Regions from separate parts of the Arthrobacter sp. B3I9 genome, predicted to be linked through region 3. Evidence: riboswitches for the same ligand, from Rfam matches in the RefSeq annotation. Region 3 holds a riboswitch; each other region holds the start of a gene.
What was found. Region 3 has a riboswitch for cyclic di-AMP ahead of QFZ65_RS17785 (hypothetical protein). Riboswitches for the same ligand answer to the same signal wherever they lie in the genome.

Region 1 (4,462 bases), 1.7 Mb from region 3:
CCGGCCCAGGCGAGGATGTGGTCCATGTGCCGGATCGGGGCGTCGCAGTACGGGGTACGGCAGGTGTCATCCCTGGCTTGGAGGAAGCGGCGGAGCCCGGCGGGGAAGAGCCGGGCGCGGGAGTCCATCGCGACGAGGTCCCCGGTTCCGGGGGCGCTGTAGAGCCGCCGTAGCCAGGTCTGCAGAGCTTCGTTATCTGCGGCGCTGACCGGTCCTGACCGGTTGAGGCCGGTCGCCCGGGCCGGGCCGCGTTTGATCAGTGCGCGGGCCCAGCCGGCGGGGACGATGCCGTAGCCGGGGAGCCGGGCGGGTTCGCTGTCGCCTTGGAGGAGGGTGCGGTCGGTCATCACGAGCTGGATCTCGATGCCGCTGATTCCGCCGGGGTGCCGGCTCGAGCGCGGTGAGGGTGTGCGGCATCTCGGTCACGAGGGCCTTCGCGAGGCCCAGGTGCCGGGAGCCGCGGGCCGGGGATTCGCGCCGGGCGAGCGCGATCTGCGCCCCGACCCCGGCTCCGAGCTCAGCTTCGGGAACGCCCGCCGCGCGCTGGGCGCGCCGCTGGACCAGATCGAGGGCCACGGAGATCCGTGCCTGCCGGGCGGCGATGGCCGATTTCTGGTCCTCAAGTTCGCGGAGCTCGTCGATCAACGCCGCCCCGTCATCGCCCAACGCCGCTTCATCAACGCCGCCGCCGTCCCGTCCGCCGTCAAGACCGGCGGGGCCGCCGTCCGGTCCGCCGTCAACGCTGGCGGGGCCGTCGTCGTCGTCGTTGCGGTGGACGGCGAGTGGGGCAGAGGCGGGCAGACGGGTGGCGTCCACCACCGCGCTGCATGCGGCGCAACAGGGTCCAGCGTTGTTGCCTGCTGCCCGAACCACTTCGGGCACCTGCTTGCCGTCCATGAACCTATTCAACCCGGTGGGTCCGACAAAAAGAGCGCAGCTAAGAATCAGCCGTCGGGGGCGGAAAACCTTAGCCGCAAGGATGGTCCGGTTCATCCTGATGACCCAGAGGGATACGCAAGAATGAACGTATGAGTGACGCCGGCGACTTTATCGATGCCTCGCTGCAACGGGAAGGATCGTGGTTCCGAGCAGAGGACCTGCGATCCCGGTGGGGGAGCGGACTCCAGTACTACGGTGCTTCGGTGGGGGCGGTTCGGGGAACCGTACGCGATGCTCTGCGCCGCCACCGTGGCCTGACGCATGACGACATCACCGCGCTGAGTTCTGAACTGTGGTCGGTACCGGTGTACGAGCGCCGACTCTCGGCCGTAGTCCTGCTGCAGTCCAAGGTCAGCACGTTGGACAATGCAGACTTGACCCGGGTTGAGGGCTTCCTGCGAACAGCCGGTCTCCGCGAGTTGGCCGACCCGCTGGCCGTCGACGTGGTCGGACCGCTGGTCTCGGGTCTGGACCTGCTGGGCAGGGTGCGGGCAGACAGTGTGCTGGACCGCTGGGCCCGGGAAGAGGACGTCTGGCTCCGCCGTGCCGCCCTGCTGGCACCCCTCCGGGCGTTCCGGGGCGGCGGGGGAGACTGGGGTGCATTTGTCCGCCGGGCAAGGCAGGCGCTTGCCCTTTCGTTCCAGCATGACCGTGAAAATTCGTCAGAGCAGGACCATGAAAGCGACCCTGTTCGCGAGGCTGTCGCCCTTGTGCTGGATGACGTGGCGAAATACCGGCCCGAGCTGGAATTCAGGGTTGACGTGACGTGAGGTAGCTCTCTGCCTCAGCGGCTGGCCCGTCGTTCCACCACCGCATAGGCCTTGCCGTCCAGGAACTGCCAATCTGTCACGACCATGAAACCGAGGGCATCGGTGCGGTCGTTCAGGACCCGGACGTCGAATCCTCCGTCGCGCGGCTCGGCATCTCAGGTGGAGATGCAGACGTCGTCCCCCTCGAGGATCAGCAACTCCGTGTTGACGTCAAAATCCTGCTGAGGCTGGCCGCTCGGCTGGCAGATGGCTACGCAGTGGGCGTTCATTTCGAACCTCCCCTTACTGGATCTGGTGGATTAATCCTATGCCGGGCTCCGTGCCGCATCCGAGGCGCCTTTTAGGCCTTCCGTTACCTCGATGTGACTTTTCGTAATGGTTCCGTTACGTTGGACAGGCGCCCGTTGATTCCGACACCGGGCGCCCCCTGCCGATTGCCTAACTCTGCCGCGGCCTGGGGAAACCTCGCATCAATGTCCGGCAGAGACGGGGAAACCACTTTTTGGCCGGTTTGAACACAGGTCTTGGGGTGAAGCCGCACGGGCCCGCCATACGGGCCCACATGCGGCCGGGTGCCTCCCATCCGAATCCGACAGCTCACCTCGCAGGCATTGGGAGAGGCCACACGCATGTCTTCAAGCAATACTTCTGCGCGCCGTCAAGGTACCGCCGCCACCAGCCGCTTCTCAGCAGTGTCTTCGGCTTTCACCGGGAATGCAACCGCCATTGGCCGCCAGGTCGCCGTGATCGCCGCCGCGTCCGGTTTGGTGCTTAGTGGCGCCATGGCCGCGAATGCGGCCGGCGCCCCCGTTGAGCGTGAGTCCGCACCGGCCTCCGTCGACGTCAAGGGCCTGGTCACGGCTCCGGTCAGTGCGGACTCCACCGTGCAGATCACCTTCGAGCGTCCGGCTGTCATTTCTACACCGGCGCCCGTCGTGCAGCCCAAGCCGGTTGCCGAGGTCCCCGCGATTGCCCCGGCCCCACAGGTTGCCGCGGCACCGCAGGCTGTGGCCGCCCCGAAGGCGACCGTCAAGGTCCAGGCGGCCGCCCCGGCCGCTGCTCCCGCGGCTGCCCCGGCCGCTGCCCCCGCGCCGGCAGCTGTGCCTGCAGCAGGCGGCGTCAACGCTATCCTGCTTTCCGCGGCCTACGGCCAGGTCGGGATCACCCAGGACTGCACCGCCATGGTGGAGAAGGCCCTCCGCGCGGCCGGAGTTGCGGTCGGCGACATCGGCCCCACCGCGTTCCTGAAGTTCGGCAAGGTTGTTGCCACCCCGCAGCCCGGCGACATCATCGTCCAGTCCGGCCACGTAGCCATCTACGCGGGCAACGGGCAGGCCGTCAGCGGCGGCATGAACGGTGTCAACGCAACCATGGCGCACCCGCTTTCCTGGCTGACCGCAACCGGCGGCGTGACCTTCGTCCGCGTCGGAGCCTGAGCCGCAGGCTTCTGGAGTGCAGGAGCCTAAAGGCCGGTGAGCTGCTGCCTTGGGGGCAGCGGATCACCGGCCTCTGGCGTCTCCGCGGCCAGACCTAGCCGGCGTTGCGCGGGGAAAACATTATGACTGCCACCCCGACCAGGCAGATTGCCGATCCGGCGATGTCCCAGCGGTCAGGCCGGAACCCGTCGAAAGCCATGCCCCAAGCGAGTGAACCTGCCACAAAAACGCCACCGTAAGCGGCCAGGATCCGGCCAAAGTGCGCGTCCGGCTGAAGTGTCGCGGCGAAGCCGTACAGCCCCAAAGCCAGGAACCCGAGTCCGGCCCACCACCAGTCCCTGCCCTCGCGCACCGACTGCCACACCAGCCAGGCCCCGCCAATCTCGGCAACGGCTGCCAGGACGAACAACACGATTGTTTTTGCGATAGTCACGGACCCATCATCGCAGGGCTCCCGCTCAGCGTTTCCGCGCTCCTCCCAGACGCAAGCGCAGGAGGCGGTATGCGGCCCCCGCCGCGAACATCAGCAGTCCTGCGATCACCGATTCCCCCGGCAGGGTGGCCACCAGGACGGCGCAGGCAAGGGCGCCGGCAAGCTGCAGGGCCTTGGGGTACCGTCGGTTGTCGCGGCTCTGCGTATAGGCCGCGATGTTGGCCACAAAGTAGTAGATCAGGACGCCGAAAGAGGAAAAGCCGATGGCGCCGCGCAGGTCGGCCACGCTGATGATGAGGCAGATAACGACGGCGAGCACCACCTCGGCGCGGTGCGGCACTTTGAACTGCGGATGGACAGCAGCCAGCCAACGGGGCAGGTCAGCCTCACGGGCCATGGCAAGACTGGTCCGTCCGAGGCCGGCAATCAGGGCGAGCAAAGCGCCCAGCGCTGCCAACGCGGCTCCCAGCCCGACAACCGGTAGGGCCCAGTCCCAGGAACCGGCAGCAACGGCGGCGGCAAGCGGTGTGGGCGTGCTGGCAATGCCGTCCGGGCCCAGCACCGCGAGGATACTGACGGCGATCGCGGCATAGACTCCGACGACGATACCCAAGGCCGTGACAATAGCGCGCGGGATCGCAGTGCGGGGATTGAGAACTTCTTCGCCCATCGTGGCAATACGGGCATAGCCGGCGAAGGCGAAGAAAAGCAGGCCCGCGGACTGCAGGATGCCGTACCACCCGTGGGCCAGGGCGCCGCCGCCGTCGAACATCCCGGCATGCGCAGCCCCGTACGGTCCCCAGCAGGCCGCAACCACGATCGCAAGGACCATCAGTACGGCAGTCACGATGATCCGGGTCATACCGGCCGTGCGCGTCACGCCC
Region 2 (4,462 bases), 150 kb from region 3:
ATTCTTGACCACCCAGACCACCCCGGGCCGCCGCCGCGCCTTCGGCCCCGCTCCTGAGCCGCGCCCGGCCGTCGCCGTTCAGGCAGACCGCCCGCGTGATGCGCACCGCGATGAGCGCCGCGGCCGCCGGAGCACGTTTCGCCAGGTGACGGACTTTGCCGCCGCCAGCGGCTTCGGGCAGCGTGCCGGCATCGCCCTTGCCGCTACCGGGCTGGTCTTGACGGTCACAGTGCCCGCCACCGGGCCGGTCATGGCCAGCGACACAGCCGCTGTCGCCGTCGCCGCTGCTTCACAGCCTGCCGTGACCGCCGCCTCCACCAAGATCGACTTCAGCCGCACCGCCGTGAGCACCCAGGGTGACCCCGACGGAAAGCTGAAGCAGCTGCTGAGCGCACAGTCCGTGGGAACCATCACCCGCGCTGCTTCTTCCGGCACCCTTGGTGCGCCCCTGGAGAAGATGGAAACGGCCTCGCCGTTCGGTTTCCGGGTGAGTCCCATCACCGGCGGCCAAGGCGAGTTCCACCGGGGCCAGGACTACGCTGCGCAATGCGGTACGGCTGTCCGTGCCGCGGCCAGCGGAACAGTTACCTTCACGGGTTGGCACCCGTACGGCGGCGGCAACCGTGTGGTGATCGACCACGGCAACGGCCTGGAGACCACCTACAACCACCTGTCCTCCTCCAGCGTGAAGGTCGGACAAAAGGTCTCCCGCGGCGATGTCATCGCGATGAGCGGAACCACGGGCGCGTCCACCGGCTGCCACCTGCACTTTGAAGTAATGGTCAACGGCGACGTCGTTGACCCCACCGGCTGGCTCTAATAGCGATGGGCGACTCTCGCCTTTTGGGAACCCGCCGTGATCTGAATGTGACATTTCATCAGTACTGCTGTATCGTTTGAAGCACGCCAACTTCTCCGAAGTTGGCGCTCTTGAGTGGATTGCCTAACTCTGCCACCGCTCAAGGTCCGTTCGCATGACATCGTCTGGCAGGGGCGGGGGAACCAATTTCGGTCTTCGCGAGAAGACCTAGGGGTTAAGTCGCAAAGCTTCCCAGGGAGCAGCGCGGCCGGGTGACTCCCATCCGAATCCGACAGCTCACCTCGTAGGCATTGGGAGAGGCTACTTTCGTGTCTTCACGCCATAATGCTGCGCGTCACCGCGCTGGCGCGGCTCTGTTGAGCCCGCTGAAATCCATGTCCCGTGCTGCCCTTGCCGGCGCCCGGAATGGATCTCACTCCGCCGACTCAATCTCTGCCGAGTCCGGCCTGCAGGCATCGCACCTGCGCGCAGCTACCGCTTTTGGCGCGTCTTCGCAGTACACCCTTCGCTAAGTAACCCATTTTTCGGGGCGATCCGGCGTACCCCCAAGATGCCGGAGCGTCCTTACTCCGCGCCTAAAAAGCGCGGTCCAAGGAACACGAAAGAGAGAACTTAATGACTACTCGTGCACACTCTGCACGGCACCGCGCCGAGGTCACCGAGACCAGGTCGCTTGCTGTCATTGCTAAGGCCGTCGGCGACAACGCTGGCACCATGGGCCGCCAGGCCGCCGTCGTAGCTGCCGCTTCCGGTCTCGTACTGACCAGCGGCATTGCAGCCAACGCCGCCGAAATCAACGTTCAGCGCGAGTCCACCTCCGCTTCCGCCTTCGAGGTGCAGTCCGGTGCGCCGGCCACCATTTCGGCCGCTTCCACCATTGCGATTTCCTATGAGAAGCCTGCCGTTTCCACCTCGCCGGCTCCTGTCGTCGAGGCCCCGAAGCCGGCCGTGGAGGTCCGGAACTCCGACGCCGGCACCCCGGCTGCCGCTAGCACCCCCGCCGCTGCGGGCACCCCGGCCGCCGCTGGCACCCCCGCCGCTGCGGGCACCCGGGCCGCCGCTGCCACGCAGGCTGCCGCCGGCACCTCGGCAAGCACGCAGGGTCTGTCCGTCGCCAGCGGCAGGGGAGCAACCATCGCTGCCGCAGCGTACGCCCAGCTCGGCGTGTCGCAGGACTGCACCGCGCTGGCCACGAAGTCACTGGCCGCAGCGGGCATCAACTTCCACGGCTGGCCGGCCGGATACCTGTCCCTCGGCCGCACGGTGAGCGCTGCTGAAGCTCTCCCCGGCGACCTTGCCTACTACCAGAACGGTGGCGTCGGCATGGCCCACATCGCCGTCTACGTCGGCAACGGCATGGCCGTGCACGGCGGCTGGAACGGCGGAACCACCGCACTGTACAGCGCCAACGTCGGCTCCGGCCCTGTCTTCATCCGCGTCGGCGGCTAAGCACCGCTCGTCAGCATCCGGAGGACCTCCGCCTTATGGCGGGGGTCCTCCTTGCTTTTCCCCCGGTCTTTTCCGGCCGGCATGGGGTTCTTTTCCGGCGGACACGAAGTTTGCCACGGACAAAAATTCGGTGATCTGGCCTTTCGGTGTTTACTCTTGTGGTGTCGATCCATAGCCCGACCATGCAGAGGGCAGCCGGCCCTCGTGCCCCTGGCGGGTGCGGCCGTGAAGAGGTATGCGGATGCGCACACTCGTTCTGAATGCTGGATATGAACCGCTCGCGGTAGTCACCTTCCGCCGGGCGCTCGTTCTTGTGCTTACCGGAAAGGCCAGCGTGGTGGCCGAAGGCGACGACCCCGTCGTCGGGCCACAGGACATCCTTGGCCGGCCGTCGGTGATTCTGCTGAATCGGTACATCCGGCCCCGGTATAACACCATTACGGCGGTCAGCCGGCGGGGGGTGCTTCGCCGGGACGGGCAACGCTGCGCGTACTGCGGCAAAGCCGCCCACACCATTGACCATGTCCAGCCCAAGTCCAGGGGCGGCGCCGATTCCTGGGAGAACCTGGTGGCCGCGTGCCTCCGGTGCAACAACGCCAAGGGTGATCACACCCCTGCGGAGATGGGGTGGAAGCTCGGCTTCGCGCCGGGCCCGCCAAAGGGTACGGTCTGGCAGATCAAGGAACTGGAAAAGCCCGCCCCTGACTGGGACCCTTTCCTGCTGCCGGAATCCGCCGCCTGACCTGCCCGCTGGTGTCAGCGTCCAACCTTTCACGAGTGCATGACGTCTCGCGCCGGTTGTCTCGCCGATGGGATCTCAGTGACGGCGCGCTAGGCTGGGCGGGTGGAATTCGATGCTGTCATTCTCGCCGGTGGGCGGTCCTCCCGGTTGGGCGGCACACCTAAGTCGCGCCTGGTCTCCGGCGGCCGGACCCTCCTTGAACTGACGCTGCGGGCCGCACGCGGAGCGGGGAGCGTGGTCGTGGTCGGACCGGACCCCGGACCGCTTCCGGCAGGGGTGCTGAAGTGCCGGGAAGAACCTCCGTTCGCCGGCCCGGCGGCCGCCCTTGCCGCCGGGATGGCTGCCCTCGAAGCCCACCGCGAGGCCGCCCGCCCGGCGCGGACCGTTCCCCCGTTGACCCTGGTGCTGGCCTGCGACATGCCCAGGGCCGCTGCCGCAGTCACCGCCATGCGCGAGTCACTTGCTGCCGGGGTGGAGGGGGATGGCGTCCTCGCGGTCTCAGCGGACGGGCGACGGCAGCCCCTCGCCGGCTTTTATGGCACGGCTGCGCTACAACGCTCGATTGCAGACGCCGCCCGGCGGGGCGCACTGGCAAACGCCTCTGTATTCGCCCTCCTTGCTAGTCTTGACGTACGGGGACTTCGTGTTCCCCCGGGTTCGACAGACGACGTCGACACCTGGGACGACGCCGCCGCGCTGGGTGTCTCCGGCCGCCCTCCGGCAGCTGTACCTGAGGAGCCGCCCGGAGCTGAAGGAACTGATCGCGACCTTGGAGGAAAACGGTGAAGAGCCAGGATGAAACTCTGGAAGACTGGTGCCGCGCACTGCTCCAGGCCTTCGAACTGGAAGAGGTCGAGGTCGACGTCAACGAAGTCCTGGCCCTTGCGGGCGTAGCGGCGCATGCCGTAGTGCGCCCTGCCGCCCCCTTGACGACTTTCATCGCCGGCCTCGCGGCCGGCCTGGCCTCCGGGGCCGGGCAGACCCCTGACACCGCATCGATGCAGGCCGCGATGGGCGTCGCCCGGAAACTTGCCCAAGGTTACGCCTCCGCCGAAGCCCCCGAGGCATGACGCCTGCGCCCCCTTCCGGTGGCGCTCCAGCCGCCGGAGGCAATCCGGCGCCCGGTGGAATACCGGACACCGGGGAGAATGCGACAGCCGAGCAAGCCACATGGGAGGAATCCGTACAGGAGCACGCCACAGCGGAGAATGTGGCAGCGGAGAAGGCGGCAGCGGAGCATGCCGCGGGCGAGAACAAGGGCGCCGCGGCCGGACCCGATGCAACGCACCGGCACCTGGCCCACACGTGGCAGGAGGCCCGGGAACTCGCGTTCCATTGCGCCGCGCCGATTCCCGCCGCGCCGGTGCCGCTGCGGAACGCTTTGGGGCGGGTCCTCGCCGCCGACGTCGAAGCGCTGCAGGACATCCCGCACTACGCGTCTTCGGCGATGG
Region 3 (4,462 bases):
AGGGCCGTCCAGTCCTGGCTGCCGGACTGGATGGCGGCGGCGTAGAAGGAGTTGGCGTAACCCGTGGCTTCCAGGTTCCACAGGTACAGGGCCGCGGTGAGCACCAGCAACAGCGCGGCCGAGGGGCGGACCCAACCGGCCTGGTTTCCGAACAGCAGCCGTGCACGGCGGCTGTGGTCCGGCCGGGCAGGACGCCGTGCCAGTACGTGGCCCAGTGCCGGGGCGTCGGGAACTGGGGTTGCGCCGGTGACGGGCGCGGCGTGGGAATCGAGGCTGGCGGTCATCTTGCTTTTGCCGTTTCTGTGTGCTTCTGGGAGGGAGCTGTGTTGCCCCAGCCAGGGCCCGTGCGTCGGACGCCGGGGCGGAACACCACCAGGCGGAACAGGAGGAACTTGATGGCCGTGGCGGCGAGATTCGCCACGGTGACAGTGACGATCTCCAGCCAGCGGTCCGGCGTACCGGCCGCGCCGCTGTGAACCAGGGCCAGCGCGCCTGAGGTCAGGGCCAGCCCGATGCCGAACACCAGCAGGCCTTCGAAGTGGTGCCGGGCCGCGAGGCTGCGGCCCTGGATGCCGAACGTGAAGCGGCGGTTCGCGGCCGTGTTGGCCACGGCAGTGACGAGCAACGCCAGGAAGTTGGCGAGCTGCGGGTCCATGATCCCGCGGCAGCTGAGGAAGATCAGGAGGTAGGCGAGGGTGGAGGCCACCCCGATGCTGCCGAAGCGGACCAGCTGGCCGAAGAGGCTCCCGCGGAGGCTTTGTTCCTGCGGCCGGGATGCGGCAGGGAGCGGACCGCGGGCCATGGCAGCGCGCAGCTCGGGAATGGGGATCCTGCCGGATAGCAGGTCCCGGCCTAACCGGGCCATGCCGTGCAGGTCGGCCAGGGCTGTCTGGACGATGTCGACGCTGGAATCCGGGTCGTCCGTCCAGTCGACGGGGACCTCATGGACGCGCAGCCCGCAGCGTTCCGCGAGCACCAGAAGCTCAGTGTCAAAGAACCAGGCGTTGTCCAGCGTGTGCGGGAGGATCTGCTGCGCCACATCGGCGCGGATGGCTTTGAACCCGCACTGGGCGTCGCTGAAGTGGGCGCCCAGGAGGGAATGCAGCAGGAAGTTGTAGCTCCGGGAGATAAATTCGCGCTTGGGTCCGCGGACCACCCGCGAGTTCCTGGTCAGCCGGGTGCCGATGGCCAGGTCCGAATGCCCGGAAATCAACGGGGCGAGCAGGGGGCCAAGTGCCGCGAGGTCGGTTGACAGATCCACGTCCATGTACGCGAGGACCGGTGACGGGGAGCCAAGCCACACCTTCCGCAGGGCGTTGCCCCGTCCCTTCTCTGCCAGATGGACCACGGTGACTTCGCGGAGTTCCCGCGCGACACGCTCCGCAACCTGAAGGGTGCCGTCAGTGCTCGCGTTGTCCGCCACCGTGATCCTGAAGCTGTGCGGAAAGGACTCGGCCAGGTGGGCTTGCAGGCGGCGCAGGCACTCCTCAAGGTCCTGTTCCTCGTTGTAGACCGGGATGGTCACGTCCAGCAGCGGCAGCCCGACGCCGGGCCTGACGGGTGCGCGCCGCGTTTCCGCTGCGGCCGGCGGCTCAGGGCGGAGACCGGCGCCCGGAACGGGGCCGCCGGGCACCAGCAGGGTGCTCGGCGCCAGGCCGCCCGGGGCCGTAGCGCTGTGCGGCAGGGTTTCTGTGGCGTGGTCGGTGAACGTCATGGCTCAACTGTGGCGCCGCCTCATATGAGGGCTTTAGCGGCAAGCTGTGCAAGTGCTGTGCAAGTGGAAGGATGCAAGTGGAAGGATCCGGGCAGGCACCAGCCGTGCACGCTAAAGACGCGCCGGAAGGCACGAACCGGAAGGCACGAAAAGCCCCGGATCGAAGAGGATCCGGGGCTTTCGGGCTACTGTCTACGCTGATGCTGCCTTGCGGCTTAGTACCAGTTGTTCGCGTAGTGGAAGTTCAGGGCTCCACAGGGGGAGTTGTACCGCTCCTTGACGTAGTTGAGGCCCCAGTTGATCTGGGTCCGGTAATTCGTGCGGAAGTCTGCGCCGGCGCTGGCCATCTTCTCGGCGGGCAGGGCCTGGACCACGCCGTAGGCACCGCTGCTGGCGTTCGTGGCCGTGGTCTTCCAGTCGGATTCCTTGGTCCAGAGCTTCGCCAGGCACTGCATCTGGTCGGGCCCCCATCCGTAGGAGGCAAGCTGGGACGCAGCGTAAGCCTGTGCGCCGGCGGGGTCATCGACTGCAACAGGCTCCGGGGCCGGGGCAGGAGCGGGTGCCGGAGCTGGAGCCGGGGCGGGGGCTGGTGCTGCGGCTGGTTCCGGCACGGCCGCCGGGGCTGCGGGTACCGGCGCTTCAGCCGGCGTGGCGTCAGCGGAGGTAGGCTGGGCGCCGGCCGGGGCAGGCGCAGCGGTGGTTTCAACAGTTGGCGTCGGAAACAGCGAATCGTCCCGAACCCGTTCGAAATTGAGGGGCGTCACCGGGGTCGCCGTGATGGCGGATGCACCGGTGCTGCCGGTGGCTTGCGGGCTGGCCGTGGACTCGGTTGCCTGTCCGGCCGCTCCAACGCCGAGCAGGACCGCACAGACGGTGACGACGACAGCGGCGCGGCGCCCGGTGTAGCCCATGCCTCTGGCGAACCCGGCCGGGCCGCGTCTGGCCGGCTCGGCACGATGGCGTGAATGCGTGGCGTGGGTTGCGGCGTCGCCGTCCGGGCGCGTTTGTACCTTGATGTCAGTCATGATGCCTCTCAACTCCTACGGAGTTAGCTGTCGGGTGCGGATGGGAAATCCGGCCGCACGGATGCTCACGTGTCGGCTTAACCCCAAGGGTCCATGGATGCAGGGTGCCCGGGAACTTGGGTTCCCCGTCTCTGCCTGGTCCAGCGGAATCCGGGAAGCGGCAGAGTTTGGCGTAATCCGGATGTGCGGTTCCAATTGCGACCGCACTCTATCGACCGTACAGGGTATTTCCGCTAGAGTCACATTTAGGTAACGGAAATCACGGTAGCGGCGTGTCGCTCTTGCGCTGTGAGAGGGTGCGGCCCGGCGATTCTTCCTGCCGCGCAACGCCGTTTGGACGGTTCCGCGCACTCGATGTGGCCGCGCGTCTAGCGGGCTAGGAACCCGTCGAAATGGCGGCGCGGCAGGATCAATTCTGCGGATGTCAGTCCTGCGGCCGAGGGGCCGGGCGGAGCTTCTTGAGCCAGAACTCCGTCTGGGCGATATGGGCAGCCGCCGCGGTGGCGGCCGACGACGGATCACGGTTCGTTATTGCCTCGACGATTGCGCGGTGCCCCGCATTGCTGCTCGCCCGCACGGCCTGGCCGTCCTCTCCGTCCATGATGTGGAAGTGACCGTCGCGGGAACGGAAGAAGAAGCTGCCATGATCGATGGCTGTTCACGGCTGGGTGCCCTGTTCAAGGTGCTGGTTCCGGTCATGCTGCCCGGCGTCGCGGCAAGCTTCATCTTCAATTTCGTGAACTGCTGGAATGAGCTCTTCCTGTCCGTGACGCTCATGAACAGCGACTCCAACAAGACCATTCCCACGGCCCTGGCCGGCTTCATCTCGAGCTTCAACATCGACTGGGGCTCCATGTCCGCCGCTGCGGTCCTGACGGTAGTGCCAACGCTGGCAATCTTTGCCTTTGCCAGCAAGTTCATCGTGCAGGGACTGACGGCCGGTTCCGTAAAGGGCTAAGCCTGACAGCCCCACGGATCTCAGCTGCGCACAGTGAAAGGCCGGCACCCGCAGGGGTGCCGGCCTTTCATGGCCCGTGGTTAGTTTGTGCTGCCGGTCTAGGAAGCGGCAGGGCTTGGCCGCAGACGCAGCGCCTGCATGCCCCCGTCGACGGCGAGGTTCACGCCGGTGGTGGAACCGGCCAACGGGCTTGCCAAGTAAACGATCGCGGCTGCAACCTCCTCCGGGGTTACCAGCCTGCCGTGGGGCTGGCGGGCTTCCAGCGCCGCGCGCTCAGCGGCCGGGTCCGGGGCGGCGGAGAGAAGCCTGCTGACCCACGGCGTGTCAGCGGTGCCTGGATTCACGCAGTTGACCCGGATGCCCTCGTGCAGGTGGTCGGCGGCCATGCTTAGCGTCAGCGACAGCACCGCACCCTTGGTGGCGCTGTAGAGCGCACGCTGCGGAAGCCCGGCCGTCGCGGCGATGGAGCACGTGTTGACGATGGCAGCGTGGCGGGACTGGCGCAGGTAAGGAAGGGCGGCCCTGGAGGCCCGGACCATGCCGAGCACGTTGATGTCGAACACCCGGTGCCATTCGGCGTCGTCGTTGGTCTCGATTGTGCCTTGGGCACCCACGCCGGCATTGTTGGCCACGATGTCGAGTCCGCCCAGGCGTTCCGCGGCTTCCTTCACGGCGTGGCGGACGGCCGCATCATCGGAAACGTCGCATCTGATGGCGGTCAACCCGGCGCCGGCCTGCTCGGGCTGGAGGTCAAGTACCGCCACG

Region 1: it holds a riboswitch for cyclic di-AMP, as region 3 does, so the genes downstream of both, QFZ65_RS09900 (hypothetical protein) here and QFZ65_RS17785 (hypothetical protein) in region 3, are expected to answer to the same signal.
Region 2: it holds a riboswitch for cyclic di-AMP, as region 3 does, so the genes downstream of both, QFZ65_RS17135 (NlpC/P60 family protein) here and QFZ65_RS17785 (hypothetical protein) in region 3, are expected to answer to the same signal.

Annotation. Positions count from the first base shown of each region.
Region 1 is NZ_JAUSYO010000001.1:2,101,843-2,106,304, forward strand. It holds partial or broken gene QFZ65_RS09890 (HNH endonuclease) at 1-666, opposite strand, end outside; gene QFZ65_RS09895 (DNA alkylation repair protein) at 1,029-1,709, shown strand; cyclic di-AMP (ydaO/yuaA leader) riboswitch at 2,135-2,334, shown strand; gene QFZ65_RS09900 (hypothetical protein) at 2,339-3,145, shown strand; gene QFZ65_RS09905 (YnfA family protein) at 3,240-3,578, opposite strand; gene QFZ65_RS09910 (APC family permease) at 3,604-4,462, opposite strand, start outside.
Region 2 is NZ_JAUSYO010000001.1:3,704,358-3,708,819, reverse strand. It holds gene QFZ65_RS17140 (M23 family metallopeptidase) at 5-820, shown strand; cyclic di-AMP (ydaO/yuaA leader) riboswitch at 931-1,124, shown strand; gene QFZ65_RS17135 (NlpC/P60 family protein) at 1,436-2,269, shown strand; gene QFZ65_RS17130 (HNH endonuclease) at 2,511-3,011, shown strand; gene QFZ65_RS17125 (molybdenum cofactor guanylyltransferase) at 3,114-3,797, shown strand; gene QFZ65_RS17120 (DUF6457 domain-containing protein) at 3,794-4,081, shown strand; gene QFZ65_RS17115 (molybdopterin molybdotransferase MoeA) at 4,078-4,462, shown strand, end outside.
Region 3 is NZ_JAUSYO010000001.1:3,850,197-3,854,658, reverse strand. It holds gene QFZ65_RS17795 (glycosyltransferase family 39 protein) at 1-284, opposite strand, end outside; gene QFZ65_RS17790 (bifunctional glycosyltransferase family 2/GtrA family protein) at 281-1,714, opposite strand; gene QFZ65_RS17785 (hypothetical protein) at 1,930-2,739, opposite strand; cyclic di-AMP (ydaO/yuaA leader) riboswitch at 2,740-2,922, opposite strand; gene QFZ65_RS17780 (FCD domain-containing protein) at 3,164-3,340, opposite strand; gene QFZ65_RS17775 (carbohydrate ABC transporter permease) at 3,350-3,697, shown strand; gene QFZ65_RS17770 (SDR family NAD(P)-dependent oxidoreductase) at 3,796-4,462, opposite strand, start outside.